Regions from separate parts of the Pseudooceanicola sp. NS-SX9 genome, predicted to be linked through region 3. Evidence: riboswitches for the same ligand, from Rfam matches in the RefSeq annotation. Region 3 holds a riboswitch; each other region holds the start of a gene.

Region 1 (10,079 bases), on a different replicon from region 3:
TCGCGCACCGACAGGCTGTCGCCCACCATCACCCGCAGCCCGAGCGCGGCATTGGTCAAGGCGTAGACGCGCCAGCGCTCGCCCTCGACCCGCGACACCGAGAACCCGTCCGCCACCCCGCCAAGCGCCCCCTGAGGCGCCCCGTTCGAGCGCCCCACCAGCTGCCCGGACAAAGACCAGATCTGGCACGACAACTGCCGGGTCAATGCCTGGTCCGACAGGCTTTGCAGCGGCTGTGGCACCGCCCCGGCATCAGCCACCGCAATGCGGTGATCCGACAACAGGGACGAGACCATCAGCGCCGCCTCCTCCAGCCGCCGGTCCAGCACATGCTCGACCTTGGCGCGGGTGGAATGCTCGATCCAGACGACGGCCGACAGCCAGACGGCGCCGGTGGCCAGGCACAGGATCAGGATCAGTCTCAGCCGGATCGAGATGGCACTGCCTCCGCCGCAACGCGGTAGCCAAGGCCCCGCACGGTTTCGATGAAGCCGCGCCCCAGCTTGGCGCGCAGCTTGTGGACATGGACCTCGACGGCGTTGCTGTCGATTTCCTCCTGCCAGCCATAAAGGCGGTCTTCCAGATCGCCGCGCGACAGGATGCGGCCGGGATGTTCCATCAGCGCCTGCAGCACCGCGAATTCGCGCCGCGAGAAGGCCAGAGGCTCGGCCCCGCGGTGCCCCGACAGCGTGGCAGGGTCGATCGACAGGCCGTTCCAGGTGATCCAGGCCTGGCTGCGGCCGTCGCGGCGGCGCAGCAGGGCGCGCAGACGCGCCGCCAGTTCCTCCAGGTCGAAGGGTTTGCCCAGATAATCATCGGCCCCCAGGTCCAGCCCCGCCACCCGGTCGCGGACCCGGTCGCGGGCGGTCAACAGCAGCACCGGCAGCGGGTCGCCGCCCGCGCGCATCTCGCGCAGCAGATCCAGGCCCAGCCCGTCGGGCAGCATCACGTCCAGGATCATCGCATCAAAGCGCGCGGTGCGCAGGGCGCTGCGGGCCTCGTCCAGGGTGCCCACGGGATCGGCCGTGAAGCCGCACAGCCGCAGCCCCACCTGCAGGCCATCGGCCAGCACCGCATCGTCCTCGACGATCAGGATCCGCATCTTGCCTCCGTCTACACCGCCACGGGATCGCGCGCCGGGCTTAAGGCAGTCTTAAGCCCCGGGGGCGGGGGCCGCCAAGGCCCCGGGCAAGACCCCGCCGGTGCGAGGGGCGCCTTAAGGCTGGCTTAAGGCAGGAATGCAGAACCGGCCTCATCGAGCAGAAAGGACAACGGATGACCCCTCTTCTCAGCCGGCGCCGGGCGCTGATCACCGCGGCCGCCGCCGCCACAGGCGTGGCGCTGCCGGGGCTGGCGCGCGCTGCCGGCACCACGCCTCAGGGCGCGCGGCACAATATCTCCAGCTTCATGGCCCAGGACTGGCGCGACCATTTCGACAGCCTGAAGACCGGCGCCATTGTCGCCGATACCGAATCCCGCGCCCTGCACTACTGGAACCATGACGGCAGCGATTACCGGATCTACCCGACCTCGGTGCCGATGTCGGCCGACCTGACCCGGCGCGGCTACACCCGGATCGTGCGCAAGAAGGCGGGGCCCTCGTGGACGCCCACACCCTCGCAGCTGGAACGCCACCCCGACTGGAAGCCAATCCCCCCCGGCCCCGAGAACCCGATGGGGCTTTATGCCATGTACCTGACCTGGCCCGCCTATGCGATCCACGGCACACCCGACACGCGCAAGGTGGGGCGGCAGTCCTCGGATGGCTGCATCGGTCTTTACAATTCCAAGATCAAGGAGCTGTACGATCTCTGCCCGCTTGAGATGCAGGTGCGGGTGATCTGAGGCACCCGGGCGCCCCCGCGCGGCATGGCTGCGCAGGGGCCCTCCGGGATATTGACACGCACCGGGAGCGTTTTCATCCTCTGGCGCAGGTCCATCGCCACGGAGCGCCCCGGATGCCGCCTCGTCCAGCCCGGCCCCTCAGCCATCACGAGATCTACGACGCGGCCCTGGATGACGCGCTGTTCGATACGCTGCCCGCACGGATGGCGGCGCAGATGAACGTGCCCTCGGCGGTGTTTTTCTGGATACATCCCGGGGATTTCCAGGAAATCAGCGCCGATTCGATGCCCGACATCCACGCCTATTACGCCGAAATGCTGGAGCATGACCTGTGGATGCACCAGGTCACGGACGATCTGGCGGGCATCGGCGCCGTCCGGCTGTCGAAATTCGTGTCGGCCCAGACCTACCGCGACAGCGTGATCTACAACGAATTCGTCCGCCGGACCGGCCAGGACCGGTTCTGGTGCCTGGGCATGGTGCAGGACACCCGCGACGGCCGGGTGGTGACGGCACTGCACAAGGGGCAGCGGGCCGAAGATTTCTCGGACGAGGAAATCGCCTGCCTGCAGCATGTCAGCCGCGACCTGGAACGCATGCACGGCATCCGCCGAGAGCTGGCGCGCAGTGCCGTGCACCGCATCGCCGCCGCCGATCACAGCCTGGAAGACGGCGCCCCGATGTACGAGCTGGACCACGAGGGCCGCCTGCTGCGTCTGAACGGCCCGGCCGAGGCGCTGCTGTCGCTGCATCCCGGCCTGGTGCTGCAGCACCGCCGGGTGCTGATGGCGGGCGGGCGCGCCGGGGCGGTGCGCTTTGCCCATGCGGTGGGCGCTGCCACCCGCGACCGCCCCGAGGCCGCGATGCTGGACCTGGCGCCGGCGCGCGCCGCCGACGGACGGCTGCTGCCGGCGCTGCGGCTGAACCTGCTGCCCCGCACCGAGGGCGGTCGGCGGGTGCTGATCATCGTGACCAGCGACACGCCTGCGGCCGTGGCCGCAGCCCTTGCCGCGCCGCAGGACCATCCCGGGCTGACGGCGCGCGAACGCGACGTGCTGCGCGGGCTGGTTCAGGGGCGCCGCCGCGACCAGCTGGCCTATGATCTGGGCATCACCGTGCCGACGGTCGACCTGCACAGCGCCAACCTGCGCCGCAAGCTGGGCGCGCGTACCCTGCTAGAGGCCGTCGCCATCGCCTGCAGGCTGCACCTGGTCTGAGGGCCAGCGGTCTTCAAAGATCATCTGCTCAAGCGGCAGGCGGCTGCGCCAGCCGTGGATTTCCAGCTCGGGGGCGGAATACAGCTCTCTGACGCGGCCCAGGCACAGATAGGCCACCGGCACGACGTGATCGGGCAGGCCCAGGATCGCGCGCAGCTCGTCGTCATGGAAGATGCTGACCCAGCCCACCCCGATGCCCTCGGCGCGGGCGGCCAGCCACAGGTTCTGCACCGCGCAGACGGTGGAATACAGATCCGTGTCCCGGCAATGCGTCCGCCCCAGCACCACCTTGCCGCCGCGCGTGCGGTCGCAGGTGATCAGCAGGTTCAGCGGCGCGTCCTCGATCCCCTGCAGCTTCAGCTTGGAATAAAGTTCGCGCCGCTCGCCCTCGAACATGTCGCGGGCCTCGTCATTGGCGCGCTCGAAAGCGGTGCGGATGCGGGCGCGGACCTCGGGGCTGCGCAGGATCAGAAAGTTCCAGGGCTGCATGAACCCCACCGAGGGCGCCGCATGGGCCGCCCCCAGCAGCCGCATCAGCACCTCATCGGGGATGGGGTCAGGCAGGAACTGGCTGCGCACGTCGCGCCGTTCGTTGATCGCGCGGTAGACCGCGTCGCGTTCGGTTTCGGAAAAGGGACCTGCCGGCCGCAGCCCGCCTGGTAGCATCATGACGTAACCCCCGTCTGACAACATGCAGCCCTGGGTGCCGTCCGCGCACCCGGGCCCGTCCTGCCTGGCCGGTCTTCTGACTTGGCTTCGCCCCGTGCGGCGCCTTCCCGGCCCCGGGGGCCAGTGGCATCGTGCCGCCCGGTCCACCTTACAGCGTTGGGCACGTCGCGGATTTGCACCGCGTTCCCGATTATCCCCCCCATAAGAGACGGGGCACCAGACCCTTTCGGGATACGCCAGGCCCCATGCTGCGACAAGGGCCCAGCCATCGGATTTCGTGCAGACCCCACGTCCGCCCAGGCCACACAAACGGGGGCGCAGATGGCGCCCCCCGTGGTCATCGCCGTGGTCATCGCCGTCAGGCTGGATCAGCCGGCCTGGCCCAGCGGCAGCAGCACCCGGTCGATCACATGCACCACGCCGTTCGACTGGTCGACATCGGCGGTGGTCACGGTGGCGACGCGGCCGTTCTCGTCCTTCAGCTTCAGCGCGCCGCCTTCCATGTAGGCCTGCAGCTTGCAGCCCCCCACCGTCGGCACCACATGCATCCCGCCATCATCCGAGATCATCCCCGCGATGGTGGTCGAGAACGCCTCGGCCGCCACCACATGGCACAGCAGGATCTGCTTCAGCTGCTCCTTGTGCGAGGGCATCAGCAACTGGTCCATCGACGCCTTCGAGATCATCGCGAAAGCCTCGTTCGTCGGCGCGAAGACGGTGAAGGGCCCCGGGCCCATCAGCGTTTCGGCCAGCCCTGCCGCCTGCACCGCCGCCACCAGCGTGGTCAGGTTGGGCGCGGCGCTGGCGTTCTCGGCGATGGTCTTGTCGGCATACATCGGCGCGCTGCCCACCATCGGGTTGTCGGCCATGCCGGCCGCCTGCACGGGACCAAGGGACAGCGCCGCCAGCGTGGCGGTCAGGGCGAATGTCTTGAACATGGGATCCTCCTCCGTTGCTCCGGTCGCCTGCAGCGCCGGAATGCAAGGGATACGGGAGAAGATGCCCGCCGGTTCAATCTTTCCGAAAGTTTTTGTCGGCCCCCCTCAGGGGGCGGTCAGCACCGCGTCCAGCAGGCCGGGAAAGCGCCGGTCCAGCGCCTCGCGGCGCAGGCTCAGCAGGCGGCCGCGGCCCTGGGGTTCGTTGCGGATCACGCCCGATTCGCGCAGCACCTTGAACAGGTGGGATTTCGTCGATTTCGCCACGTCGGGATCCATCAGATTGCAGCGCGCCATCAGCACCGGCCCGTCGCGCAGCTGCCGCACGATGTCCAGACGTGCCGGATCACTGAGCGCAAACAGCACCTGCGTCAGAACAATCGCCTCTTCCGGCGGATGGACAAGATCGGGGCTGGTGTTTTCCGTCGACATGGTTCGAATATACTTGAACCTTCGCGGGAAGGGAACTAGGCAATGGTTCGAAACATATCGAACCATTGAGGCCCTCATGCCCCTTTCCCCGACCTTCCCCATCACGCGGGACCACGCGGGCTTTGCCATCGTGCTGACCGGCAGCGCGCTGATGATGGCCAGCGCCAGCGCGCCCTCGCCATTCTATCCGCTGCTGCAAAGCCAGATGGGATTTTCGGCCTTCATGATGTCGGCGGTCTTCGCGATCTATGCGCTGGTGCTGCTGGCGACGCTGCTGGTGCTGGGATCGCTGTCGGACCACCTGGGCCGCCGCCCGATCCTGAGCGCGGGATTCGCGCTGCTGGCCGCGGCCTCGGTGGGCTTCGAGATCTCGGGCACCGTCACCCAGCTGCTGTGCGCACGGGCCTTGCAGGGGGTGGCCTGCGGGCTGCTGATGTCGACGCTCTCGGCCACGATCACGGATCTGGAACCGCCCCGTCTGCCCGGCATCGCGGCGGTCTGCAATTCGGTCATCCCGCTGGTCGGACTGGCCCTGGGGGCGCTGGCCTCGGGCTTTGCGATGGATCTGCTGGTGGCACCCAAGGCGGACATCTTCCACGGTCTTGCCGTCATCAGCCTGGTGCTGGCAGTGCTGATCTGGGCCCTGCCCGAGACCTCGCCCCGGCACGAGGGGCTGTGGCAGGCGCTGCGCCCTCAGGTGGGCCTGCCGGCGGCGGTGCGCGGACCGTTCTGGAAAGGGGCACCGGCGCTTTTTGCGGGCTGGGCAACGGGGGGGCTGTACCTGTCGCTGGGGGCGCTGATCGTGGGCCATGTCTTCGGCATCCACAGCGTCGTGGTGCAGGGCCTGGTGGTGACGCTGCTGTCGGGCATGGGGGCGCTGTCGTGCTTTCTGGCACGGCGCTACAGCGCGCGTCAGGTGGTGCTGTTCGGCACCTCGGCGCTGGCGCTTGGCACGCTGGGCACGCTGGCAGGCGTGCTGGCGGGCAGCCTGACGCTGTATCTGGTGGCGCTGGCGGTGGTGGGCATGGGCTTTGGCACCTGCTTCTACGGCTTCATCCGCTCGATCATCCCGCTGGTCCCGCCAGAGATGCGGGGCGAAACCTTCGCCGCGATGTTCTGCGTCAGCTATCTGGCCTTCGGCGTGCCGGTGGTGATCGCGGGCCTGCTGGTCCCGGTGCTGGGACTGCAGGAGACCGTGATGGCCTACGGTCTCCTGATTGCGGCAATGGCGGCGCTGGCAGGGGTGCTGCGCCGCGCCTCTCAGGCCTGAGCCAGCGCCGCTTCGGCCTCGGCCACGGCAAGGTTGGCCATGGTCACGATCGCCTCGCGGGATTTCGCGGCGGCAATGAAGCGGCCGTTGTGGCAGAAGATCGCCCCCTCGGTGCCACAGACGGCATCGAGGTCGGCGCCCGTCAGACCGGCCCAGGCGGCCGGCAGATCGGCGCGCAGGGCAAAGCCTTCGTCGGCCAGCCGGATGCCGCCCAGCGTCCATTCATCGCCGCTGCGCGGGGTGATCACGAACCACAGGTGATCGGCACCCGCCTTGATCACCGCCGGGCGGAAGGGCATCCCCATCGGCAGCTCCAGGATGCGGCCCTGGCCTGCGGCCGCGATCGCGCCCTGCACCAGCGCCTCGGCGCGCAGCTTGGCGGCCGAGCGCGCCACGCGGGCCTCGACGAACTGGCGGGCGATGGCGACGGCGGCATGAAAGGCGCCGGTCTCGGCCTCGGGGTCCTGTTCGTCGAAGACGGGCTTCAGCGTCTCGATCAGCCCCGGCAGGGTCAGCGACGACAAGGGACCGGCCTCGGACACGCTGACGGCGCCGTTGTCGACCAGATCGACCGGCAGCACGAAGCCGCGGTCGAACGAGGCATGGACGCTGTCGAGGTGCTCTTCGGGCACGCCCGAGGCGCGCAGGTAGTCCATGCCGAAATGCTTCCACACCAGCCCGAACGAGCTGTAGGGCTTTTCATCCTCGCGCAGCGGTGCGCCGCGCTGGTGGTGATCAAAGATCCCGGCCTCGGCATCATAGGCGCCGCCGACATCGTAGACGATGCGGTCGGCCCCGGGGGTGATCCATTCGGGCGCCCGGCTGCGCACCAGCTGCGCATCGGGGAAAAGCCGCGTCAGGATGACCGAGGACAGCACCTCGTCGGCATGAAAGCCGCCGGAATGCGTGACGAGGTAGGCTGGGGACATGGGAACTCTCTGCTCGGAAGGAATGGCGCGGTGATAGTCCGCGCCCGCCCCGGAAGGCAAGCCATCGGTGGTTGAATGCGTGCAAGGGGTGCGCCATCCTTGCGCGACACGCCAGGTCGGAGGGATCGCCATGTCGCGCTGGTCACGGGAAATCGCCGCGCTGGATGCCACGACGCAATATGAACGCATCGTCTTTCTGCTGAGTTGCTGCGAATTCGCCTGGGACATCGAGAAGGCGCTGGAATTCGCCCTGTTCCGCACCTACGGCGTGCCGTCGATCTCGGGGGTGCTGGCGAAGACCGGGGCGTTCCGGCGCGACACCCGCAAACGCTATGACGATACCGAGCTGATCCTGTCGGAAATCGCCGAGAACGGTCAGGACAGCGCCCGTGGCCAGGCGGCGCTGGCGCGGATGAACACCATGCACGGCCATTACCGGATCGCCAATGCCGACATGCTTTATGTGCTGGCAACCTTCGTGATCTGCCCGAAGGACTGGCTGGATCGGTTCGGCCGCCGCCCGCTGAGCGCGCATGAAATCACCGCCTGGACGCAGTATTACCGCGCGCTTGGCACCCGCATGGGGATCACCGGCATTCCCGCAGATTACCAGGGCTTTGCCGCCTATGCGCAGGGCTACGAGGCGCAGCATTTCCGCCCCGCCCCCAGCAATGCCGAGGTCGCCTGCCTGACCCGCGACCTGCTGCTGTCGTTCTACCTGCCGCGGGCACTGGTGCCGCTGGGGCGTCCCGCGGTCCATGCCTTGTGCGATCCGGCGCTGCGCCGCGCCATGGGCTTTGCCGATCCCGGCGCCCGCATCGAACGCATGGTACTGACGGGGCTGAGGCTGCGGGCGCGGCTGCTGCGCTGGCTGCCCGCCCGCCGTTGCCCGCGCCGGATCACCGCGCGACGGCGGCCGGGCTATCCCGACGGCTACCGGATCGAAGAGCTGGGCACCTTCCCCGATCGCCGCCCCTGAAATGGCAAACCCCCTCCGGTTCGGAAACCGAAGGGGGCAGCGCCGGGTCTTGTTGGGACAGGGGACCCAGGGCGCACGGGCCCTGCCCCCGCCTGGAACCCTGGGGAAAGGGTCGGGAACGGCGGCGGCAGCGGGGGGCGTCCCGGCACGGGGAGGGATGCAGACTTCGTTTGCACCGAAACGCCCCTGACGGCCCGAGCCGTCAGCTGGTCAGGTCGAGCACCATGCGGCCTTCGATCTGGCCCTTGCGCATCCGGTCGAAGACATTGTTGATGTCTTCCAGCGGCGCCTTGGCGATGGTGGCCTTGACCTTGCCGTCGGCCGCAAAGTCCAGCGACTCCTGCAGGTCAAGCCGCGTGCCCACGATCGAGCCGCGCACCGTGATGCCGTTCAGCACCATGCCGAAGATGTTCAGCGGGAAGTCGCCCGGGGGCAGACCGTTCAGCGACACGGTGCCGCCGCGGCCAACCATGCCGACGGCCTGTTCAAAGGCCTTTTCGCTGACCGCCGTCACCAGCACGCCGTTGACGCCACCGGTTTCACGGCGCACGAAGCCCGCCGGGTCTTCCTGGGTACGCGCGTTGACGGTCATCTTGGCGCCCAGACGCTTGGCCAGGTCCAGCTTGGCATCGTCGATGTCGACCGCCACGACGTTCAGCCCCATCGCCACGGCATATTGCACCGCCATGTGGCCCAGGCCCCCGATCCCCGAGATCGCCACGGTGTCACCGGGCTTGGTCTCGGTCATCTTCAGGCCCTTGTAGACCGTCACACCGGCGCACAGGACCGGAGCGATTTCCGCGAAATCGGAACCCGCAGGCAGGTGACCCACATAGTTCGGATCGGCGATGACGTAATCGGCAAAGCCGCCGTTGACCGAATAGCCGGTGTTGTGCTGGCTTTCGCACAGGGTTTCCCAGCCGCCCAGGCAGTGACGGCAGCAGCCGCAGGCGCTGTAAAGCCACGGCACGCCCACGCGGTCGCCTTCCTTGACGTTCTTCACGCCCTTGCCCACGGCCGAGACATAGCCCACGCCCTCGTGGCCCGGAATGAACGGCGGGTTCGGCTTGACGGGCCAGTCGCCTTCGGCGGCATGCAGGTCGGTGTGGCACACGCCCGAGGCCTGGATGGCGACCTGGATCATGCCGTCGGACACTTCGGGGATGGCGACTTCTTCGATATCGAGGGGGGCGCCGAACTTGCGCACCACCGCGGCCTTCATCGTCTTGGCCATGTAGGGATCCTCCCATTCTGGATCGTGAGTGTTGCAGGGACAGGGCCCGAACCCGGCGCGTGCCGGTCGGCGGGGCTGTCCCCTGCCAGGGAACGAGACGGCAGGCGACGGGCAGCCCGGATGGCCGGACGGACCGGGGCACCGGGGGCACGGCCGGCGCAGGGGCCGGGCGCGAAAGCTGTCGCCGCGCAGGACGTCCTGATGTTCACGACAGGCCTCCTCGCAACTGCCGAACCTCCGGGCGCGTCTCCGTCACGCCCTGACAGGATGGTTCTGCCCCCCCGGCCGCGGTGTCGCAACGGGGGTGGACCAGATGGCAAGGCGGAAGTGTCTCAGATCCGGGACAGGGATAGGCCGTGGGCGTATGGTTGCAGGATCAGGGATCTTGCCCCGCAACCCTGGGGTGTTCCAGCGCCGTCAGCCCAACGGTTTCGCAAAGTCGTAGACATGGCTGACCGGCGCCTTCGAGAACGGATTGCGCGGCGACTGCGGCTTGACCCAGCCGCGGGCGGCCAACGCCTGCAGCACATCCCCGATCCAGCTGTCACCGGCGAAAGGCTGCGGCCCAA
Region 2 (10,079 bases), 120 kb from region 3:
CTGATCCATGTTCGATGCTTCCATCCTTCTTCCCGATTTCCTCAGCATCCTGTCGGCCGTGCCGGTGACGCTGGCGATGGCGGTGACGATCTTCATCCTGTCGACGCTGCTGGGCGGGGTGCTGGCGCTGTGCGAACACCGCCGCATCCCGGTGCTGCGCCAGCTGGTCACCGCCTACAAGGTCGCCTTCAAGGGCGTGCCGATGGTGGTGGTGATCTTCCTGGCCTATTACGGCCTGCCCGACGCGCTTGAGTTCCTGGGCAGCCTGGTCGGCATCGAGACCACCGGCCAGATCCCGAACTGGGTGACGCTAGTGCTGGCGCTGGCGGCCTGCGTCGCGGCCTTCCAGGCCGAGGTGATCAAGGGCGCGCTGAATTCCTTCGACACCGGCCAGTCGGATGCGGCGAAATCGCTGGGCTACAGCGGCTGGCAACTGTTCCGGCGGGTGATGCTGCCGCAGATCATCGTCTCGGCGATCCCGGACCTGGCGAATTCGGTCATGGTGATCATGAAGGCGCTGTCGCTGGGTTTCGCCATCGAGGTGATCGACATCTTCGCCCAGTCGCAGCTGACCGCAGCGCTGAACTTCTACTACCTTGAGGCCTTCGTGGTGGCGGTGGTGATCTACATGGTCATCGCCTATCTGGTCACCCAAGGCGCGGACCGTCTGGAAAGCCACCTGCGCCGCCGCAGCTGATACCCCCTGCCCCGAAAAGGCGAAGGCCGGCCCCCCTCCGGGGACCGGCCTTTTGCATTCGGGCGGGGGCATGTCCCGCGCCGGGCGTCAGCCGGTGCGGACCTCGACCTCGTCCAGGCGTTTCAGGCGGTAGATGGCCCAGGACACCGCCCAGGCCAGCAGGAAGGTCGCGATGATGGCAAAGCCGAGGTTGTTGAAGTTGTCGTCCAGCCCCGCGACCAGCGACCAGAAGCCACCCGTCAGATGGAACTGTTCGCGCAGCAGGCCCAGGGTCTCGACCCCGCCGATCAGCACCGCAACCAGGATCGAGACCAGCGTGATCGTCATGTTGTAGTAGATCTTGCGCATCGGCTTGACGAAGGCCCATTCATAGGCGCCCAGCATCATCACCCCGTCGGTGGTATCGACCAGCGACATGCCCGCGGTGAACAGCGCGGGAAACACCAGGATCACCCAGATCGACAGGCCGTTGGCCGCCTGGGCCGCGGACACGCCGAAAACCGCGACCTCGGTCGCGGTGTCGAAGCCCAGCCCGAAGAGCACGCCCAGAGGGTACATGTGCCAGCTGCGGGTGACAAAGCGGAAGGCCGGGCGAAAGAGGCGCGACAGCAGCCCGCGATTGCCCAGCAGCATGTCCAGGTCTTCCTCGACATAGGTGCCACCGGCGCGGATCCGGCGGTAGTTGCGCCAGATCGACAGGAAGATGGCGATGTTCATCGCCGCCACCAGCAGCAGGAACAGCCCCGAGACCAGCGTGCCGATCACCCCCGACACGCCCTGGAAGGCCGGGAAATCCCCCAGCACCGTCGCCGCCACCGCGACCGCCGTCGCGGCGATGATGACGACGCTGGAATGACCCATGGCAAAGCAGAAACCGACCGTCACGGGCCGCTGGTTCATCTGCATGAGCTTGCGGGTCACGTTGTCGATCACCGCGATATGGTCGGCATCGACGGCATGGCGCAGGCCCAGCCCATAGACCACCAGCGCGACCCCCAGCAGCGTCGGCTGGTTCCAGAACGCGACCAGCGCCCAAAGCCAAGCGCCTGCATTCATCGCCAGCAGCAGCGCGTAGATCGCGATCAGCCGCGGACGCAGCTCGGGCGCGGTTTCGTTGAAAAGACGGGACAAGGGGCTTGGCATTGGTCCTCCTCTGCCTGACGCATCCGGTGTCATAGCAGAGAAGCCGCGCCGCACCCATGCGACCCTGGCGTTCCGGGACACCCCGCCCGAAACTTCCACCGTGACGTTTGCGATGGCAGGTCTCCTGGCTTGCGGATCGACGCCGGAACCGGCCTTCCCGGGTCATGGCCCAGTGGCATCATCGGTCCGGCTTTCCGCCTACAGTTGCGGGGGCAGCCGCGGCATGGCGCCCAAAGGCACGGCACCGCATTCCCTATTCTCCCCCGAAGGGGAACCATCACCGTCTCTATGCGCCAGGATGACCGTCGGATCAATGCCCCGTGGCCGCGCCGGCAGGGCGGCGCCGGCAGGGATTGATCGACCCCCGGCCAGGGCGCCCTGGCCGGGGATGCGGGCCTAGCGCGACAGCGCCACCACCGGATCCAGCCGCGAGGCGCTATGCGCAGGCAGGTAGCCAAAGACCACCCCCACCAGGCTGGAGCTGGCGAAGGCCAGCAGAATCGTCACCGGCGAGTAGATGAAGGCATAGTTCGGCTGGAACAGCGAAATCACCGGCCCCGCCGCCAGCGCGATGCCGACGCCGATGACGCCGCCCAGCAGGCAGACCAGCACGGCCTCCAGCAGGAACTGCACCAGAATGTCGGCCTGCCGCGCCCCCACGGCCATGCGCACGCCGATCTCTCCCACCCGTTCCGAGACCGACACCAGCATGATGTTCATCACCCCGATGCCGCCCACCACCAGGCTGATCACCGCAATGGCCGCAATCAGAAAGGTCATGGTCTCGGTTGTGCTGGTGATGGTCTTGCGGATGTCGTCGGTGTTCAGGATGTTGAAATCAACCGTGCCATGGCGCCGCTTCAGCAGGTTCGACACCGCCTGTTCGGCGCTGTCCATGTCAACATCATCCGCCACCCGCAGGGTGATCGAACGCAGCGAGCTGCTGCCAAGAAACCGTGATTGCACCGTGGTATAAGGCAGGTAGAACGACGGGTTCCCCGACGAGCCGAAGCCGTTGGCCTGGGCCTCGACCACGCCCACGACGCGCATGGCGACCTGGCCCACGATGACCACCTGGCCCAGCGGATCGACATGCAGCGGATCGAACAGCGCGGTCTTGGCATTGCCGTCGATCACCACGTCCTGGGTATAGTTGCGCACCGCGCTTTCGGTGAAATACTGCCCCTCGACCAGCTTGGTGCCCTTGACCGAGAAATAGCCCGCGCCGACGCCGTTCAGCAGGGCGCTGGCCTCCTTGTTGCCAAAGCGTGCCACCCCCGAGGTCGAGACCGTCGGCGTCACCGCCGCCACATAGGGCAGCGCCGCCAGCGCATCGGCATCACCGACCGACAGCGTGGTGATCCGCCCGGAATGCGGATCGCCGAAACCGCGCCCGGCGAAGATTTCCAGCGTGTTGGTGCCGAGGTTCGAGATGTTCTTCAGCACCATCTGCCGCGAGCCCGCCCCAAGCGCCACCACGCAGACCACCGAGGCGATGCCGATGATGATCCCCAGCATGGTCAGCACGGTGCGCAAACGGTGCGCGTTCATCGACCGCAGCGCCATCAGGAAGGCTTCGCGCAGGCGGTCGCGCCCCTGACGCAGGTGGCTGGCAAGGCCGGCCGCGGGCGCGGTACGCAGCGGCGCCGCATCGGTCTGCGTGGCGGGCTGCGGCCGGAAGGCGGGGTTGGCGCGGTCGTCGATGATCACGCCGTCGCGGATCTCGATGATGCGTTCGGCCTGGCGGGCAACGTCCATGTCATGGGTGACGATCAGGATCGTGTGCCCCTCGGCGTGCAATTCGCGCAGGATGCGCAGCACCTCGTCGCCGCTCTGGGTATCAAGGGCGCCGGTGGGTTCATCCGCCAGGATCACATCGCCGTGGTTCATCAGCGCCCGCGCAATGGAAACCCGCTGCTGTTGGCCGCCCGACAGCTGGCCGGGGCGGTTGCGCAGACGCTCGCCCAGGCCCAGCCTTTGCAACAGGCGCCCGGCGCGGTCATGGCGCGCAGGCCCCGGCAGGCCCGCGTAGATCGAGGGCATCTCGACATTGCCGAGGGCCGTCAGCTCGTTCAGCAGGTGGTAGCGCTGGAAGATGAAGCCGAAGTGGTCGCGGCGGGCCGTGGCCAGTTCGTCCGCCTGCAGCGCCGAGACATCGCGGCCGAACAGCCGGTAGCGCCCGGCGCTTGGCGTATCCAGGCAGCCGATCAGATTCATCAGCGTCGACTTGCCCGACCCCGAGGCACCGACGATGGCCACCATCTCGCCGCGGCGGATCGTCAGGTCGACGTCGCGCAGCACCCAGGTTTCGGCATCACCCGCCGGATAGACCTTGCCCAGGCCCGAAAGCTCGATCACGGCATCGGGGCGGGCGGCGGCAGGGGCGTCTTGCGATTGCATGTCCATCATCGCCTCACGGACGCGGCCCGCCGGGGCCGCCACCGCCCATCGGCCCGCCCATGGGCGAGCGCATCCGGGTATTGCTGCTGGTGCTGTCAGAACCGCCCTCGCCCAGCACGACCGTCTCGCCCTCGGTCAGGCCCGAGGTGATCTCGGCCTGGCTGAGATCATCAAGGCCCACCGTCACCTTCTGCGGCCGGGGATGGCCATCGGGGCCCAGCACGTCGACAAAGCTGGCGTTGCCGCGGCTGCTGACCGCCGAGGACGGCACCAGCAGCACGTTCTTCGCCGAAGCCGTCACGATATGCACCTGCGCGGTCATGTAGGTCAGCAACCGGCCGTCGGGGTTCGGCACGTCGAAAGTACCGATGTAATAGATCGCATCATCGCTGGAACTGCTGGAGCTGGACGAGGAACTGCTGGAGCTGGAGGACGTCAGGCTGCTGTCGCTGGTGACATCCTCGGGCGCCGGTTCGATCACCTGCAGCTTGGCCTGATAGCGGTGGTTGCGATCCCCCAGGATGGTGAACCACACGTCCTGCCCGGGCTTGACGCTGACCACATCGGTTTCGGCAATATTGGCGCGCACGGTCATGGTATCCAGCTGCGCCACCACGACGATGGTGGGCGTCGACTGGCTGGCATTGACCGTGGTCCCGGCCTGGCTGACGATGGCGATGATCGTGCCGTCGATCGGAGAGGTGATGCGGGTATAGCCCAGGTCCGCCTGGGCGGTGCTGACGGTGACCTCGGCCTCGGTGATCTGGGCCTTCAGCTGCTCGATCTGGGCCTCGGTGGTGGCCACGTTCATCTCGGCCTCTTCCAGATCGGCCTGGGTGACGCCCTGGCCCTTCAGGCTCTGGTTCCGCTTCAGCGTCTGGGTGTAGTAGACCAGCGTCGCCTGGGCTTCCTTCAGCTGGGCGCGCACGTCTTCCAGCGCCGCCTCGTCGCTTTTCAGCGTGTTTTCCTGGGTGACACTGTCGATCTCGGCCACCACCTGGCCGGCCTTCACCTGCTCGCCCAGGGTCACGTCCAGCGTCTTGATCTGCCCCGACACCTGAGAGCCCACCGCCACCCAGCGTTTCGGCTTCAGCGTGCCCGTTGCCAGCACCGAGGTTTCCAGATCGCCCCGGGTCACGGTGGTGGTCAGCATATGGGCGGTGGGGGCGGGCCGGGTGGCCTGCCAGGCCGTATAGCCGATGCCGGCCGCCACGATCAGAAGGCCGATCCAGACCAGCGGCCGAAGGCGCCGCCGGGCCGTCGGGCCGGGAGAGGACTGTGTCATTGTGGTCATTCGCTTGTGCCGGCCCCCCGAACCGCCCCTCTGCGGCAGAGGCCAGCCCGGCCACCGCACCGCAGGCCGGGACCCGCCGTCCGGAAGACCAGGGATTGCGCCAATACATTACGTGACGGTGGTACGGGTCGGACCGCGATTTCCGGCGCACAAAACCGGTCACGGACGCGTGACCTTGCGGCAGCTGCAACTTTCCCGCGGCGGTGGCAGCAAAACTCCGGCGGCTGTCGCAAAAGCGTCACGCCCGGCGCCTATCCGCGCAGGATGACGAAAGGATCCTTCATGACGCCGCAGACCCCTGCCGCGCTGTCGGTCCGGGGCCTGGGCATGGCTCTTGGCGGCAAGCGCATCCTTGATGGCATCGACCTCGACCTGCCCAAGGGGCAGGTGCTGGCGCTGCTGGGGGGATCGGGATCGGGCAAGACGACGCTGCTGCGTCTGCTGGCGGGCCTGTCGCAGCCCGTCGCCGGCCAGATCGAGATCGCCGGTCGCACCGTCGCCGATGCCGGGCGCGGCCTGGCCCTGCCCCCCGAGGCCCGAGGGCTGGGCATGGTGTTCCAGGATTACGCGCTCTGGCCACATATGACGGTGGCGCGCAACGTCGCCTTCCCGCTGGAGATGCAGCGCATCCCCGCGGCCGAGCGCACCCTGCGCACCGCCCGCGCGCTGGAGCGCGTGGCCCTGCAGGGCCTTGCGGGGCGGCGGCCCTCGGAACTGTCGGGGGGTCAGCAGCAGCGCGTCGCCATTGCCCGCGCCATCGTCGCCGAGCCGCCGCTGGTGCTGTTCGACGAACCGCTGTCAAACCTCGACCGGGCGCTGCGCGAAACCATGATCGAGGAGCTGGGTGCGTTGCTGCGGCGGCTGCAGGTTTCGGCGGTCTACGTCACCCATGACCATGCCGAGGCGCTGGCCCTGGCGGACCGGATCGCGGTGATGGAGGGCGGCCGGCTGGCGCAGATCGCCCCCCCGCAGGATCTGGTCGATGCCCCCGCCAGCGCCGCGATCGCCGCCTTCCTGCGGCTGGGCTGCCTGCTGCCCGCGCAGCGCCGCGACCGCGACTGGGTGATCGAGGGCACCGCCATGGTGTTGCCCGGCCCCGGCCCCGAAGGCCGCCGGGCCCGGGTGCTGCTGCCCGAACGTGCGCTCAGCCCCTGCCCCGCCGGACAGGGCGCCCTGCCCGCACGGGTGCGCAGCCAGCAGGTGCGCACCGCAGGCTATGCGCTGACGCTGACCCTGGGCGACACCGCCCACGAGGTCCGGCTGCTGGCCCCCCACCCGGCGCCACCCGGCACCCTTCTGGACCTGCGGATCGCCCCCGGGGCGCTGCGCTGGTTCCCCGAAACCGACCCCACCCCTTCCGCATCGGAGTGACCAAGATGAAACTGACCCTTCTTGCTGCCGTCCTGGCCCTGGCCGCGGGCAGCGCCCAGGCCGACATCACCGTCTATTCCGCCGGCCCCGGCGGTCTGATCAACGATCTGGCCGCCGGCTACACCGCCGCCACCGGCACCAAGGTCAACGTCTTCCAGGCCACCACCGGCAAGATCATGGCCCGCCTGGAGGCAGAAGCCGCCAATCCCGCCGCCGATGTGGTGATCTCGGCCGCCTGGGGCACGGCGACGCAATTCGCCACGGCCGGTCAGCTGCTGGACTATACCAGCCCCAATGCCGCCACCGTGCCCGATTTCCTGAAGATGCCCGGCGCCGTGGCGCAGGGGGCATCGGGGCTGGTGATCGCCTGGAACCCGACCTCGGGGACACCGCGACCCACGGACTGGGCGGACCTTGCGGCGCCCGCCTACAAGGACCTGGTGACACTGCCGGATCCGGCGGCCTCGGGTGGGACCTTCACCCTGGTCGAGGCGCTGCTGGCCAATGGCAAGGCCGACGTCCTGCAGGGGCTGGCGCAGAACGGTGCCATCGTGGCCGGCGCCAATGCCGCCGCCCTGAACCCGGTGCTGCAGGGCGCCAAGGCGGCGGTCTTCGGCGGGGTCGACTACATCACCCTGGCCGATGCCGCCAAGGGCGAGAAGATCGAGGCGATCTTCCCCGCCTCCGGTACCGTCATCGCGCCGCGCCCGATGATGATCCTGAAATCCACCCGCCACGCCGCCGAGGCCGAGGCCTTCGTCGATTACGTCCTGTCGGAGGCCGGGCAGAAGATGGTGGCCGATGCCTATCTGATGCCCGCGCGCAGCGACATCGCCACCGGCCGGGCGCCGATCAGCGCGCTGAAGCTGCTGTCGAGCGACGGCGCCGCATCGCGCGACGAGGTCCTGGCCACCTTCGGCAAGATCTTCGACTGATGGGCGGCCGGGCGGGCAGCCGGATCTTCGCCGCGCTGCCCGCCGCCGGGCTGGCGCTGCTGGTCGGGATCCCGGCCCTGGCGGTGACGCTGGTCGCGGTCTTTCCCGACATCGGGCGCGGGTCGCTGGCGGCACCCTTCGGGCATCTGGGGCGGACGCTGGCCGATCCGGCGCTGCTGAGGCTGACCGGCAACACCGTGCTGCTGGGCCTGGGGACGGTGCTGGTGACGGCGCTGCTGGCGCTGCCACTGGCGACGCTGCGGGCGCTGTTCCGGGTGCCGCTGGCGGGGCTTTGGGACCTGCTGCTGCTGGTGCCCTTCATGATCCCGCCCTATATCGCGGCGCTCGGCTGGATCCTGACGCTGCAGCCGCGCGGCTTTCTGCAACAGCTGAGCGGGCTGCAGGCCGGGGGGCTGCTGTTCTCGGTGCCGGGGATCATGATCCTGATGGCATTGAACAGCTTTCCCGTCGTCTATTTCATCCTGACCCGCACGCTGGAAACCGTGGGCGCCCGCTATGCCGATGTCGCCCGCGTCTGCGGCGCCGGGCCCTGGCGGGCCTTCGCCCGGATCACCTTGCCGCTTGCCGCGCCCGGCATTGCCGCCAGCCTGCTGCTGGTCTTCGCCATGGCGATCGAGGAATATGGCACCCCGGCCGCGCTTGGGCGCCGCATCGGATTTGAGGTGCTGGTCACCGGCATCGAGACGCGCGTCTCGGAATGGCCGATCGATCTGCCGGGGGCGGCGGCCCTGTCGCTGGTGCTGGTGGCGCTGGCGCTGCTGGCCTTCGCGCTGCAACGCCGGCTGCTGGCGCGGCGCGATTACCATACCGTCGGCGGCAAGCCACAGGCGCCCGAGCGCCGCGACCTGGGCCCCTGGCGGTTGCCGGTGACGCTGCTGTTTGCTGCCGTCGCCGCAATTGCCTGCCTGGTGCCGGTGCTGTCGATCCTGGCGGCGGCGTTGTCGAAAACCCTCTCTGGCGGGCTGAGCCCCCAGAACCTGGGCACTGCCAACTTTGCCGCCCTTCTGGGCCACGGCAGCGAGGGGCTGCGCGCGCTTGGCCATTCGCTGGGGCTGGGGCTGGCGGCGGCGCTGCTGACCGGGATGCTGGGGGCCGTCACCGCCCATGCGGTGGTCAAGGGCCAGGGTCGGCTGCGCAGCCTGCTGGACGGGCTGTCGCTGATCCCGAATGCCATGCCGGGCGTCGTGGTTGCCGTCGGGCTGATCCTGGCCTGGAACCAGCCCTGGCTGCCGCTCAGCCCCTATAACACGCCGCTGATCCTGCTGCTGGCCTATGGCTGCCTGCTGCTGCCGCAGCCGGTGCGCTATGCAGGGGCCGCCCTGCAGCAGGTCTCGGACAGCCTGGAGGCCGCGGCCCGGGTGGGCGGTGCCGGACCCGCCACCGCCTTTGCCCGCATCCTGCTGCCGATCATGGCGCCGGGGGTGCTGACCTCGATGATCCTGGTCTTCGCCATCGCCTCCCGGGAGCTCGTGGCCTCGTTGCTGGTGGCGCCGGTGGGGTTCGAGACGATCTCGGTCTACATCTGGCGGCAATTCGACCAGGGCTCCATTGGCGAGGGCATGGCGATGGCATTCTGCGCGCTGGTGCTGACGACGCTGGTGCCGCTTTTGCTGATGGGCCTGCTGCGGCGGCTGGGCCGGGCCCCGGCGGATTGACCCGCGCGTGCCTCCAGGCGGTGGTCTGCCGCTGATCGCTTCGCTTGGCCCCCGGAACCTGGCCGAGGGCCGGGTCAGCGCGCGCAGCGGATGGATGGCGGTTTCCTGCGCCGGCAGGGCCCTCTGGCAGATAGCCCCACCTGCCGCCCTGCAAGGCGGCCTCGCGCATGGCCCCACCGACGTCAGTGTCCGCCCAGGCGACCGAAACCGGCCGCATGCGCTATATCAACCGCGTCACGGCGCATCCAATCCAAGGCCTCATGGACTTTCCGGCCGCGCCTCAGATCCCCTGCGGGACCGCCGACCGCCAGATGACCGGTTGCGACCACAACCGCCGCCAGCATCGGCGGGCACACCCCGCGCAGCTGCGCCGACCCGGCGGCCCCCGGGGGGGGCCGCCTGCGCCTTCATGCCTGCGGCATTGCGCGGATGCGGACGGGCACGGACTTGTACGACGGTGTACCGCTGTCGGGATCATGGAAGCCCAGCGGCACCAGCGCGTTGGCTTCGGGGTAATAGGCCCCGACCGAGCCCGCCGCGATATCGTATTCCACCGCGGTGAA
Region 3 (10,079 bases):
GTGCTGGGACTGGGGCTGTGCCAGGGCATGGGCCTTTGGACCGAGACGATGCAGACGCTGGCGCTGGTGGTCTCGGCCACGGCGGCGGCGGTGCTGGTGTCGTTGCCGCTGGGGGTGCTGGCGGGCTATCTGGGCCGCTTGCAGCAGCTGTTCGAGCCGGTGCTGGACCTGGTGCAGACGATGCCGCCCTACATCTACCTGCTGCCCGCCATCGCGCTGTTGGGCTATGGCCAGGCGACGGCCCTGGCGGCGACGATCATCGTCGCAGTGCCGCCGATGATCCGGCTGGTGGCGCTTGGCATCCGCACCACGCCGCCGGCCTATCTGGAACTGGGCCATGCCAGCGGCATCGGGCCGGTGCAGATGTTCCTGAAGATCCGGCTGCCCTTCGCGCTGGCCTCGATGATGGTGGGGCTGAACCAGGGGCTGATGATGGCCTTCGGCATGGTGGTGATCGCTGGCATCGTCGGATCGGGCGGGCTGGGGCAGACCATCTACGAGGCGATCCGGACCCTCGACATCACCACTTCGGTCAATGCCGCCCTGGCCATCGTCATCCTGACGATGACCCTTGACCGGATCACCCAGGGCCTTGCCCGGAAAGGGACGCAGGAATGACGGGACAGTTCCAGATTTCGCCGGGGGCCTGGGTGACGCCGGGCATCGACTGGCTGAACGACCACTGGCACGGCCTGTTCGCGCTGATCTCGACCGGGATCGAGACCGGTCTGAACGGGATCCAGGCGGCGCTGGTGCTGCCGCCCGCCCCGGTGCTGCTGGCCGTGGCGGGGGCGCTGGTGCTGTTCAGCCTGGGCTGGCGGCTGGCGCTGCTGGTGCTGGGCTGCCTGGGCTTTGCCTGGGGCATGGGCCTGTGGCAGCAGACGTTGCAGACCATCACGCTGGTCGGGGTGTCGGTGGCGGTTTCGGTGCTGGTGGCCTTCCCGCTGGGGGTGCTGGCGGCGCGCCGGCCGCGCCTGGAGGCGGCGCTGCGGCCTGTCCTCGATATCATGCAGACGGTGCCGCCCTGGGTCTATCTGATCCCGGCGGTGATGCTGTTCTCGCTCGGGCAGGTGCCGGCGCTGCTGGCCACGATCATCTATGGCATTCCGCCGATGCTGCGGCTGACGACGCTGGCCTTCCGCCAGGTTCCCGCCGATCTGAAGGAGCTGGGGGCGGCGATCGGTGCCAGGCCGCGCACCATCCTGTGGCGGATCGAGATCCCCGCCGCCACCCCGACGCTGCTGGTCGGGCTGAACCAGTGCATCCTGCTGTCGCTGGCGATGGTGGTGCTGGCGGGGCTGGTGGGGGCGGGGGGCCTTGGCGCCGAGGTGACGCGGGGCCTGACGCGGATGGAAATGGGCCTGGGCCTGCGGGCGGGCCTGGCCATCGTGGCGGTGGCGCTGCTGCTGGACCGGCTGTCCCGCAAGGCGCTGGCGCCGCGCCTTCGCGAAACCGGGTAAGGACCCTGCCATGAGAAAGACTGTCTTCTGCATCGACAGCCATGCCTGCGGCAACCCGGTCCGGGTGGTCGCGGGCGGGGCCCCGCTGCTGCCGCATCTGCCCGCAGCCGAGCGCCGCGCCCTGTTTGAACGCGATCACGATGCCCTGCGCCGCGCCCTGATGTTCGAGCCGCGCGGCCATGATGCCATGTCGGGGGCGCTGTTCTACCCGCCGCACCGCGCCGATTGCGACGTGGCCGTCGTCTTCATCGAGGTCAGCGGCTGCCTGCCGATGTGTGGCGCAGGCACCATCGGCCTGGCGACGGTGCTGATCGAGGAGGGGCTGGTGGTGCCGCGCATCCCCGGCCGGCTGGCCATCGAGGCTCCGGCCGGGCGTGTCGATGTCACCTACGAACTGCAGGGCGACCGGGTCAGCGCGGTGCGGCTGCACAATGTCGCCAGCTACCTGCACGCCCGTGACGTGGCGGTCGAACTGCCGGGGCTGGGGGCGCTCAGCGTCGACATCGCCTTTGGCGGCAATTTCTATGCCGTGGTCGAACCCCAGCCGGGCTGGCCCGGCCTGGACATGCCGATGCGCGAGGTCGTGCGCCTCAGCCAGGCGCTGCGGCGGGCGCTGGCGGATGTGATCGATCCGGTGCACCCGGAGGATCCGCGGATCCGCGGGGTGCATCACGTGATCTGGTGCGACGGTGCGCCAAAGGGGGCAGCGGATGGCCGGGGCGCGGTGTTCTATGGCGACCAGGCGATTGACCGCTCGCCGGGGGGGACGGGCACATCGGCCCGGATGGCGCAGCTTTTCGGGCGGGGCCGTCTGGCGCCGGGCGACAGCTATCGCAACGAAAGCCCCATCGGCACCGTCTTCGAGGGCCGCATCGAGGGGCTGGAGCAGGTCGGCCCCTATGCCGCGATCCGCCCCAGCCTGGGGGCCTGGGCGCGCATCACCGGTCACAACACGATCTTCATCTCGGATGACGACCCGCTGAAAGAGGGCTTTTTGCTGCAATGACCGCAGGCCCTGCGGCGCATGAAGACCCGCGGCACCGAAGGCGCCGCGGGTCCGTCTTTGTCCCCTTGGGGTTCAGCATTCCGGCAGGTTGACCGCGATGCCCCCCGTCGAGGTTTCCTTGTACTTCAAATCCATGTCCTGCCCGGTCTGCAGCATCACCCGGATGCAATTGTCGAGCGGCATGACATGCTGACCATCGCCGCGCAGCGCCAGCGAGGCCGCCGAAACCGCCTTGATCGCGCCCAGGGCGTTGCGCTCGATGCAGGGGACCTGCACCAGGCCCGCAGCGGGATCGCAGGTCAGCCCCAGGTGATGTTCCAGGGCGATCTCGGCGGCGTTCTCGACCTGGGCATTGCTGCCGCCCAGAGCCGCGCAGAGCCCGGCGGCGGCCATCGCGGCGGCCGATCCGACCTCGCCCTGGCAGCCGACCTCGGCGCCCGAGATCGAGGCATTGTGCTTGATCAGCCCGCCGATCGCGCCGGCGACCAGCAGCAGGTCGCGGGCGCCCTGGGACGTGGCCCCCAGGCAATGGTCCCGGTAATAGCGCAACACCGCAGGCAAAACCCCCGCCGCGCCATTGGTGGGCGAGGTGACGACCCGGCCACCGGCGGCGTTTTCCTCGTTCACCGCCATGGCATAGACGCTCATCCAGTCATTGGCCTGGTGCGGCTGCGCCTGGTTCAGGCCGCGTTCGTGCAGCAGCGCCTGATGGATCGCCCGCGCCCGGCGGCGCACCTGCAGCCCGCCCGGCAGGATGCCGTCGCGCGCCAGGCCCCGGTCTATGCAATCGTCCATCGCCTGCAAGATGGCATCCAGCCGCGCATCCAGCCCCGCGCCATGCAGCCTGGCCTCGTTCAGGCGCTTCATCCGGGCGATGCTGTAGCCTGTGCGCGCGCCCATCGCCAGCATCTGGGCTGCCGTGGCGAAGGGAAAGGGGACGGTGGAACCGTCCTGGGCCTCGGAGGGGGCTGCGGTCCGGGCCGCAAGCTCGGCCGCGGTCAGAACAAAGCCGCCGCCCACCGAATAGTAGGTCTCGCGGTGCCACAGATGGCCGGCGGCGTCATGAGCGGTGAACACCAGCCCGTTGGCATGGCCGGGCAGCGCCGGGCCCCAGTCGAAGACCAGGTCGTGGTCCGGGGCAAAGCGCAGGGGCCCCAGCCCCTTGGGGTGCACCAGCCCGTCGCGCCGGACCTGTGCCTCCAGCGCCTCGGCCTGATCTGGATCCAGCGTGTCGGGCCTTAGCCCGCACAGGCCCAGGATCACCGCCCGATCGGTCGCATGGCCCTTGCCGGTGAACGCCAGAGAGCCATGCAGCCGCACCCGCAGGCGATGCAGATCCCCGGCGCCGGGGATCTTTTCCACACCGCCGCGCAGATCCTGCAGGAAACGCGCGGCCGCCAGCATCGGACCCATCGTGTGCGATGACGAGGGCCCGATGCCGATCTTGAAGATCTCGAAAACCGACAGGAACATCAGGCGCCGTAGATCGGGAAGGCGTCGCAGAGGGCGCGGACCTCTGCGCGGACCCGGGCCTCGACCTCGGGGTTGCCCTCGGGGGTGTCGGCCAGCGCGTCGATGACCCGCAGGATCAGGTGGCCGATGCGTTCGAATTCGGCCTCGGCAAAGCCGCGGGTGGTCCCGGCCGATGTCCCAAGGCGCACACCCGAGGTGATGAAGGGCTTTTGCGGATCGTTCGGGATGGCGTTCTTGTTGCAGGTCAGCCCGGCGCGTTCCAGCGCCTGTTCGGCGGCCTTGCCGGTCACGCCCCTGGGCTGCAGATCGACCAGCACCATGTGGCAGTCGGTGCCGCCCGAGACGATACCCAGACCGCCCAGCATCAGCACGTCGGCCAGCGCGCGGGCATTGCTGACGACCTGTTCGGCATAGCGGGCGAAGGCGGGATCCTGGGCCTCGCCGAAGGCCACGGCCTTGGCGGCGATCACATGCATCAGCGGCCCGCCCTGGTTGCCGGGAAACACGGCCGAGTTCAGCTTTTTCGCCAGCGCCTCGTCATTGGTCAGGATGATGCCGCCCCGCGGGCCACGCAGGGTCTTGTGGGTGGTCGAAGTGACCACATGGGCATGCGGCACCGGGTTCGGATATTGCCCGCCGGCGATCAGCCCGGCGTAATGGGCCATGTCGACCATCAGATAGGCGCCGACCTCGTCCGCAATGGCGCGGAAGGCGGCAAAGTCGATGACGCGCGGATAGGCCGAGGCGCCGGCGACGATCAGTTTGGGCCTGGTCTTCACTGCCAGGGCACGGACCTGCTCCATGTCGATCCGCTGGGTTTCGGCGTCGACCTCGTAGGAGACGACATCGAACCATTTGCCCGACATGGTGACAGGCGAGCCATGGGTCAGGTGTCCGCCATGGGCCAGCGACATGCCCATGATCCGGTCCCCCGGCTGCAGCAGGGCCAGGAACACCGCCTGGTTGGCCTGGGCCCCCGAATGCGGCTGCACATTGGCAAAACCCGCGCCGAACAGCTGCTTCAGCCGGTCGATGGCCACCTGTTCGACGGTATCGACATGGGCGCAGCCACCATAGTAGCGCTTGCCGGGATAGCCTTCGGCATATTTGTTCGTCAGCACCGAACCCTGCGCCGCCAGCACGTCGGCCGAGACGATGTTTTCAGAGGCGATCAGTTCGATCTGGCCTTGCTGGCGCGCCAGCTCCTCGGCCATCGCGGCGGCGATCACGGGGTCCGAGATGTCGGATTTGGGACGTCGTTCGAACATGGGAAATCCTTCTCAGGTCAGGTCAATTCTGGGGGCGGGGCGGTGATAAAAGACTGTCGCCCAGCTGTAGCCAGAGTGCGCTGGTGCGGCATGGATGTTCCTGCCCCGGGTCTTGCAGATTTCGGACAGGGGCCCGGCGGGATGAAGATTTTTGAGCGCCTTTGGATAATGTTTTAATTATACATTGGGTGCGGCAGCCATCTGGCGTCGGATCCGCGATGCGCCGCGCCCGGGGTGGGGCGCCTCTTTGCCTGCGCCAAGGCGGTCTTTAGGATGAAAGGGGCGCAATAAGAATATCTTCTTGCCATAGCGGTAGCAGTGGCATCATGTGCATTGCCAGAATTCACGCCCTGTGGGGGCAAGGTTTGGCGGCCGGCGGGACGGGTTCCGGCCCGGATAAAGGACAGGAGTTGCGCGCAAATGGATAACCTTATGCTTTTGTCTGATAGGCTCTGCCCTGGGGGATATTCGGGACCTGACCGGCGTCCACAGGTCCGGCATGGCTAGCCCGGCACCGGCACCGCGCCGTCGCCTGCGCGTGGCGTTCCTGCTGGCCGACAACTTCACGCTTTCGGCCTTTGCGAATTTCGTCGATGTGCTGCGGCTGGCCGCCGACGAGGCCGACAAGTCCCGCCCCATCCTGTGCGACTGGGCGGTGCTGTCGGACAGCATGGACCATGTCCGTGCATCCTGCGGGGTCAAGATCCAGCCCGACCGGCGGCTGCGCGATGCCGGCCAGTACGACTATCTGGTGGTGGTCGGCGGCGTGATGAGCCAGCGTGCCTCGCTCAGCGGGGCCTGCCTGGCCTATCTGCGTGACATGGCCCGCAAGGTGCCGATCATAGGCCTGTGCACCGGGGTGTTCATCCTGCAGCAGGAAGGGCTGCTGGCCGGCTACCGCTGCTGCGTCAGCTGGTTCCATCACCAGGATTTCCTGGACCGGTTCGACAGCGAGGTGCCGATCGCCGACCAGATCTTTGTGATCGACCGCGACCGGCTGACCTGTTCGGGCGGCCATGGTGCGGCGCATCTGGCGGCCTTCCTGGTCAATCGCCACATCGGCCATTCCGCTGCGGTCAAAAGCCTGAACATCCTGATGATCGACGATGCCTTCGGCGCCGAGCGGCCACAGCCCGGCCAGTCGCTGCCCCGCAAGCCCCGGGATGCGCTGGTCAAGCGCGCTGTCCTCAGGATGCAGCAGAATATCGAGATGCCGCAATCCATCGAGGACCTGGCTCGTGATCTGGGCGTGTCGCGGCGCACCCTGGCACGCAGGTTCCTGGCCGATCTCGGGCAGCGTCCCCTGAAGGTCTATACCGACATCCGCCTGGAACGCGCCCTGGTGCGGTTGCGATCCAGCGACAAGTCGATCCACGAAATCGCCGTGTGGTGCGGCTTTTGCGATGCGCCGCATCTGTCGCGGGTCATGAAGGCCGAACGCGGCATGACCCCGGCCGAATACCGAAGGACCCAGCCCGGCCCGGCGCAGGCGCCTGCCCCCGAGCCCTCCGCACCGCTGGCCTGAGGATGGGCAGGGGCCATTGCATCCCGCTCCTGCGGCTTCATCCCCGGCGGCGCCTGCCAATGGCCTCTGCGTCGCCGCGTGGCAGGGCGCGGGCAGTCCACCGGCCCGGGAGGGGCCCGCACAGCCAGACCCGCCGGTGGTCTGAAGGGGCCTTGGGGCTTTGGCGAACGCAGCCCCCCCCCCTGGCGACCGCCCGCAGGGGCGCTGCCGAGTTGACCTTTGCCGGGGCCGCTGCGACAAGGGGCGGCCGGTGTCCTTCGGGACCGAACAGGGAATCCGCCCCGAGGCTTTCGGGAAACGGAACTGCCCCCGCAACTGTAGGCGAAGAGCCCGTCCAAGACGCCACTGGGACCTCCCGGGAAGGCAGGGCGGGCCGTGAGGCGCCAGTCAGGAGACCTGCCGGCACAAAGGTAACGTGTCCGGACGGGGTGTTCCGGCAGCGGGGCTGGCCGTTCGACGACGGCGGCAACGTCGCAGGCATCCCGCTCTGGCCCATCTGACGGGATGAACAGATGAAACAGCTTCTTGCCGCGGGGATCCTCCTGGCGGCTTCGGCCCTGCCGCTGGCGGCGCAGACGGCCTATCCGCTCAGCCTGCGCAACTGCGGGCGCGATGTCACCTTCGATGCGCCGCCCCGGGGCGTCGTCACCATCGGCCAGTCGGCGACCGAGATCCTCTATGCCCTGGGGCTGGCGCAACATGTGCGCGGCACCTCGGTCTGGTTCAATCCGGTGCTGCCGCAATTCGCGGCCGAGAATGCCAGGATCCCGCGGCTGGCCGACAACGATCCCAGCTTTGAAAGCGTGGTGGCCCGGCGGCCCGATCTGGTGGCGGCGCAGTACGAATGGCATGTCGGGCCCAACGGCAGTGTCGGCACCCGGCAGATGTTTGCGGATCTGGGGATTGCCACCTACATCCTGCCCGCCGATTGCGACACCAAGGACAATTCCGCCGGCGGTGACGGCCGTCGCACCGGCGCCTTCGCCCCGGAACAGGTCTACAAGGGCATCCACGAGCTGGCCGAGATCTTTGACGTCACCCCCGCCGGCGATCGCCTGGTGGCGCAGCTGCAGGCGACCGAGGCCGCCGCCGTGGCCCGCGCGGCGGCGCTGCATCTGCCGCAGGGCTTGTCGGCGGTGTTCTGGTTCTCGTCTCCGGCGCTGCAGCAGGATCCCTATGTGGCGGGCCGTCTGGGGGCGCCGGGCTACATGATGCGCCAGCTTGGCCTGCGCAATGTCGTGCAGTCGGACGAGGAATGGCCGACCGTCGGCTGGGAGACCATCGCCCGCGCCGATCCCGACATCATCGTCATCGCCTCGATGGACCGTCGCCGCTACCCGGCCGACGACGTGGCCGCCAAGCTGAAGTTCCTGCACGAAGATCCGGTCACCCGGCAGATGCGCGCCGTGCGGGCCGGTCATATCGTCGAGATGGACGCCCATGCCATGAGCGCGACAATGCGCACGATCTACGGGCTGGATGCGCTGTCGACGGCGCTGGCGCAGATGTCCTTCGAATGAGGGGCGCGGCCCTGTTGCTGCCCTGGTTGCTGGGGGGCCTGCTGCTGGGTGCCTCGGTGCTGGCGGGCGCCGCCATCGGAGAGACGCCGCTGCCGCTGGCCACGGTCTGGCAGACGCTGGCCAATCACCTGTGGGATGCAGGTCATGCGGTTGACCGGATCGATGCGGGCATCGTCTGGAACTACCGCCTGCCGCGGGCGATCCTGGCGGCCGCCTGCGGCGCGGGCCTTGCGGTGACGGGGGTGGTGCTGCAGGCGCTGCTGCGCAATCCGCTGGCCGATCCCTATCTGATGGGTCTTTCGGCCGGGGCCTCGACCGGGGCGGTGCTGGTCACCGTGGCGGGCCTGGGGGCGGGGGCGGTGTCGCTGTCGGCGGGGGCGCTGGCGGGTGCGATGGCGGCCTTTGCCTGCGTGGTGGCGCTGTCCCATGCGGTACAGGGCGGCAGCGGCGGAGGGCGGGCCGCGGCGGCGATCATCCTGGCGGGGATCGCGGGCAGCCAGATGTTCAACGCGCTGACGGCCTTCGTCATCGCGCGTTCGGCCAGTGCCGAGCAGGCCCGCGGCATCCTGTTCTGGCTGATGGGCAGCCTGTCGGGCGTCAGATGGGCGGATGTGCCGGGGGCGGTGGCGGTTTCGGGGCTGGGCACGGCGCTGTGCCTGTGGCACCGGCGCGGCTTGGATGCCTTCACCTTCGGCACCGACAGCGCCGCCGCCCTGGGCATCGAGGTCCGCAAGCTGCGCGGCGGGCTGATCTGCGCGACCGCCCTGATGGTGGGCGTGCTGGTGTCGAAAGTCGGCGCGATCGGCTTTGTCGGGCTGGTGGTGCCCCATGCGATGCGCCTGGTTGTGGGGGCGCGCCACCAGCGGCTGGTGCCGGCCTCGGCGCTGGCGGGGGCGGTGTTCCTGGGGCTGGCGGATGTGATTGCGCGGATCATCGTGCCGGGCCAGGTGCTGCCGATCGGCGTGGTCACCGCGCTGGTGGGGGCGCCGGCCTTCGCGCTGCTGCTGGTCCGGGGGGCACGGCGATGACGCCGGGGCTAAGCTGCCGGGACGTCTCGGCCAGGGTGCACCGGGCCTGGCTGCTGCACGAGGTCTCGTTGGCGGTGGCGCCCGGCGAATGCCTGGGGCTGATCGGGCCGAATGGCGCGGGGAAATCGACGCTGCTGCGCTGCCTGGCCGGTCTGCTAAGGCCGCGCACAGGTGGCGTGTGGCTGGGCGATCAACGGCTGGACCGGATGGCGGCCCGGGCCCGGGCGCAGCGCATCGCCCTGGTCGAGCAGCAGACCGACACCACCGACCGGCTGAGCGTGCGCGACGCGGTGGGGCTGGGCCGCACGCCGTTCCTGACGGCGTTGCGCGGCTGGGGCGCCGAGGACGATGCCCGGGTCGATGCCGCCTTGGAGGCGGTCGAGATGACGCCCCTGGCCGCGCGCCTGTGGCACAGCCTGTCGGGTGGCGAGCGTCAGCGCGTGCAGATCGCCCGGGCGCTGGCCCAGACCCCCGAGGTGCTGCTGCTGGACGAGCCGACGAACCATCTCGATATCCGCCACCAGCTGTCGCTGATGGCGCTGATCCGGGGGCTGCCGATCACCCGGGTGATTGCCTTGCACGATCTGAACCAGGCGCTTGGCTGCGACCGGCTGGCGCTGTTGGCGGGCGGGCGCCTGCAGGCCATCGGAACGCCCCGGGAAGTGCTGAGCGAAGACGCGCTGCGGCAGCATTTCGGCGTCAGCGCCCGGACCGTCACCGATCCCGACGGCCGGCCCGCGCTGCATTTCTCGCATGCCCTGTGACCGGTTGCCCAGAGATCCTGGCCTTGGGCGCGATG

Evidence for each region. A riboswitch is a leader RNA that binds a small molecule or an ion and turns the genes downstream of it on or off. The one in region 3 is predicted to bind cobalamin.
Region 1: linked by a shared signal. The riboswitch ahead of bluB (5,6-dimethylbenzimidazole synthase) and the one ahead of AC2ITM_RS18950 (ABC transporter substrate-binding protein) in region 3 are both predicted to bind cobalamin.
Region 2: linked by a shared signal. The riboswitch ahead of AC2ITM_RS19490 (HoxN/HupN/NixA family nickel/cobalt transporter) and the one ahead of AC2ITM_RS18950 (ABC transporter substrate-binding protein) in region 3 are both predicted to bind cobalamin.

Annotation. Positions count from the first base shown of each region.
Region 1 covers NZ_CM170818.1:1,792,188-1,802,266, reverse strand. The annotation lists gene AC2ITM_RS08580 (ATP-binding protein) at 1-380, opposite strand, end outside; gene AC2ITM_RS08575 (response regulator) at 422-1,102, opposite strand; gene AC2ITM_RS08570 (L,D-transpeptidase) at 1,276-1,845, shown strand; gene AC2ITM_RS08565 (helix-turn-helix transcriptional regulator) at 1,959-3,062, shown strand; gene bluB (5,6-dimethylbenzimidazole synthase) at 3,021-3,731, opposite strand; cobalamin riboswitch at 3,794-3,953, opposite strand; gene AC2ITM_RS08555 (fasciclin domain-containing protein) at 4,100-4,669, opposite strand; gene AC2ITM_RS08550 (ArsR/SmtB family transcription factor) at 4,775-5,098, opposite strand; gene AC2ITM_RS08545 (MFS transporter) at 5,175-6,368, shown strand; gene AC2ITM_RS08540 (MYG1 family protein) at 6,359-7,297, opposite strand; gene AC2ITM_RS08535 (oxygenase MpaB family protein) at 7,428-8,276, shown strand; gene adhP (alcohol dehydrogenase AdhP) at 8,479-9,510, opposite strand; gene AC2ITM_RS08525 (hypothetical protein) at 9,928-10,079, opposite strand, start outside.
Region 2 covers NZ_JBXXRN010000003.1:198,637-208,715, forward strand. The annotation lists gene AC2ITM_RS19485 (amino acid ABC transporter permease) at 8-697, shown strand; gene AC2ITM_RS19490 (HoxN/HupN/NixA family nickel/cobalt transporter) at 785-1,840, opposite strand; cobalamin riboswitch at 1,938-2,134, opposite strand; gene AC2ITM_RS19495 (MacB family efflux pump subunit) at 2,237-4,240, opposite strand; gene AC2ITM_RS19500 (efflux RND transporter periplasmic adaptor subunit) at 4,254-5,525, opposite strand; gene AC2ITM_RS19505 (ABC transporter ATP-binding protein) at 5,817-6,905, shown strand; gene AC2ITM_RS19510 (extracellular solute-binding protein) at 6,911-7,840, shown strand; gene AC2ITM_RS19515 (ABC transporter permease) at 7,840-9,516, shown strand; gene AC2ITM_RS19520 (FdhF/YdeP family oxidoreductase) at 9,924-10,079, opposite strand, start outside.
Region 3 covers NZ_JBXXRN010000003.1:80,992-91,070, reverse strand. The annotation lists gene AC2ITM_RS18980 (ABC transporter permease) at 1-618, shown strand, start outside; gene AC2ITM_RS18975 (ABC transporter permease) at 615-1,460, shown strand; gene AC2ITM_RS18970 (4-hydroxyproline epimerase) at 1,471-2,466, shown strand; gene AC2ITM_RS18965 (L-serine ammonia-lyase) at 2,539-3,939, opposite strand; gene glyA (serine hydroxymethyltransferase) at 3,939-5,207, opposite strand; gene AC2ITM_RS18955 (GlxA family transcriptional regulator) at 5,707-6,732, shown strand; cobalamin riboswitch at 6,964-7,150, shown strand; gene AC2ITM_RS18950 (ABC transporter substrate-binding protein) at 7,245-8,252, shown strand; gene AC2ITM_RS18945 (FecCD family ABC transporter permease) at 8,249-9,280, shown strand; gene AC2ITM_RS18940 (ABC transporter ATP-binding protein) at 9,277-10,044, shown strand.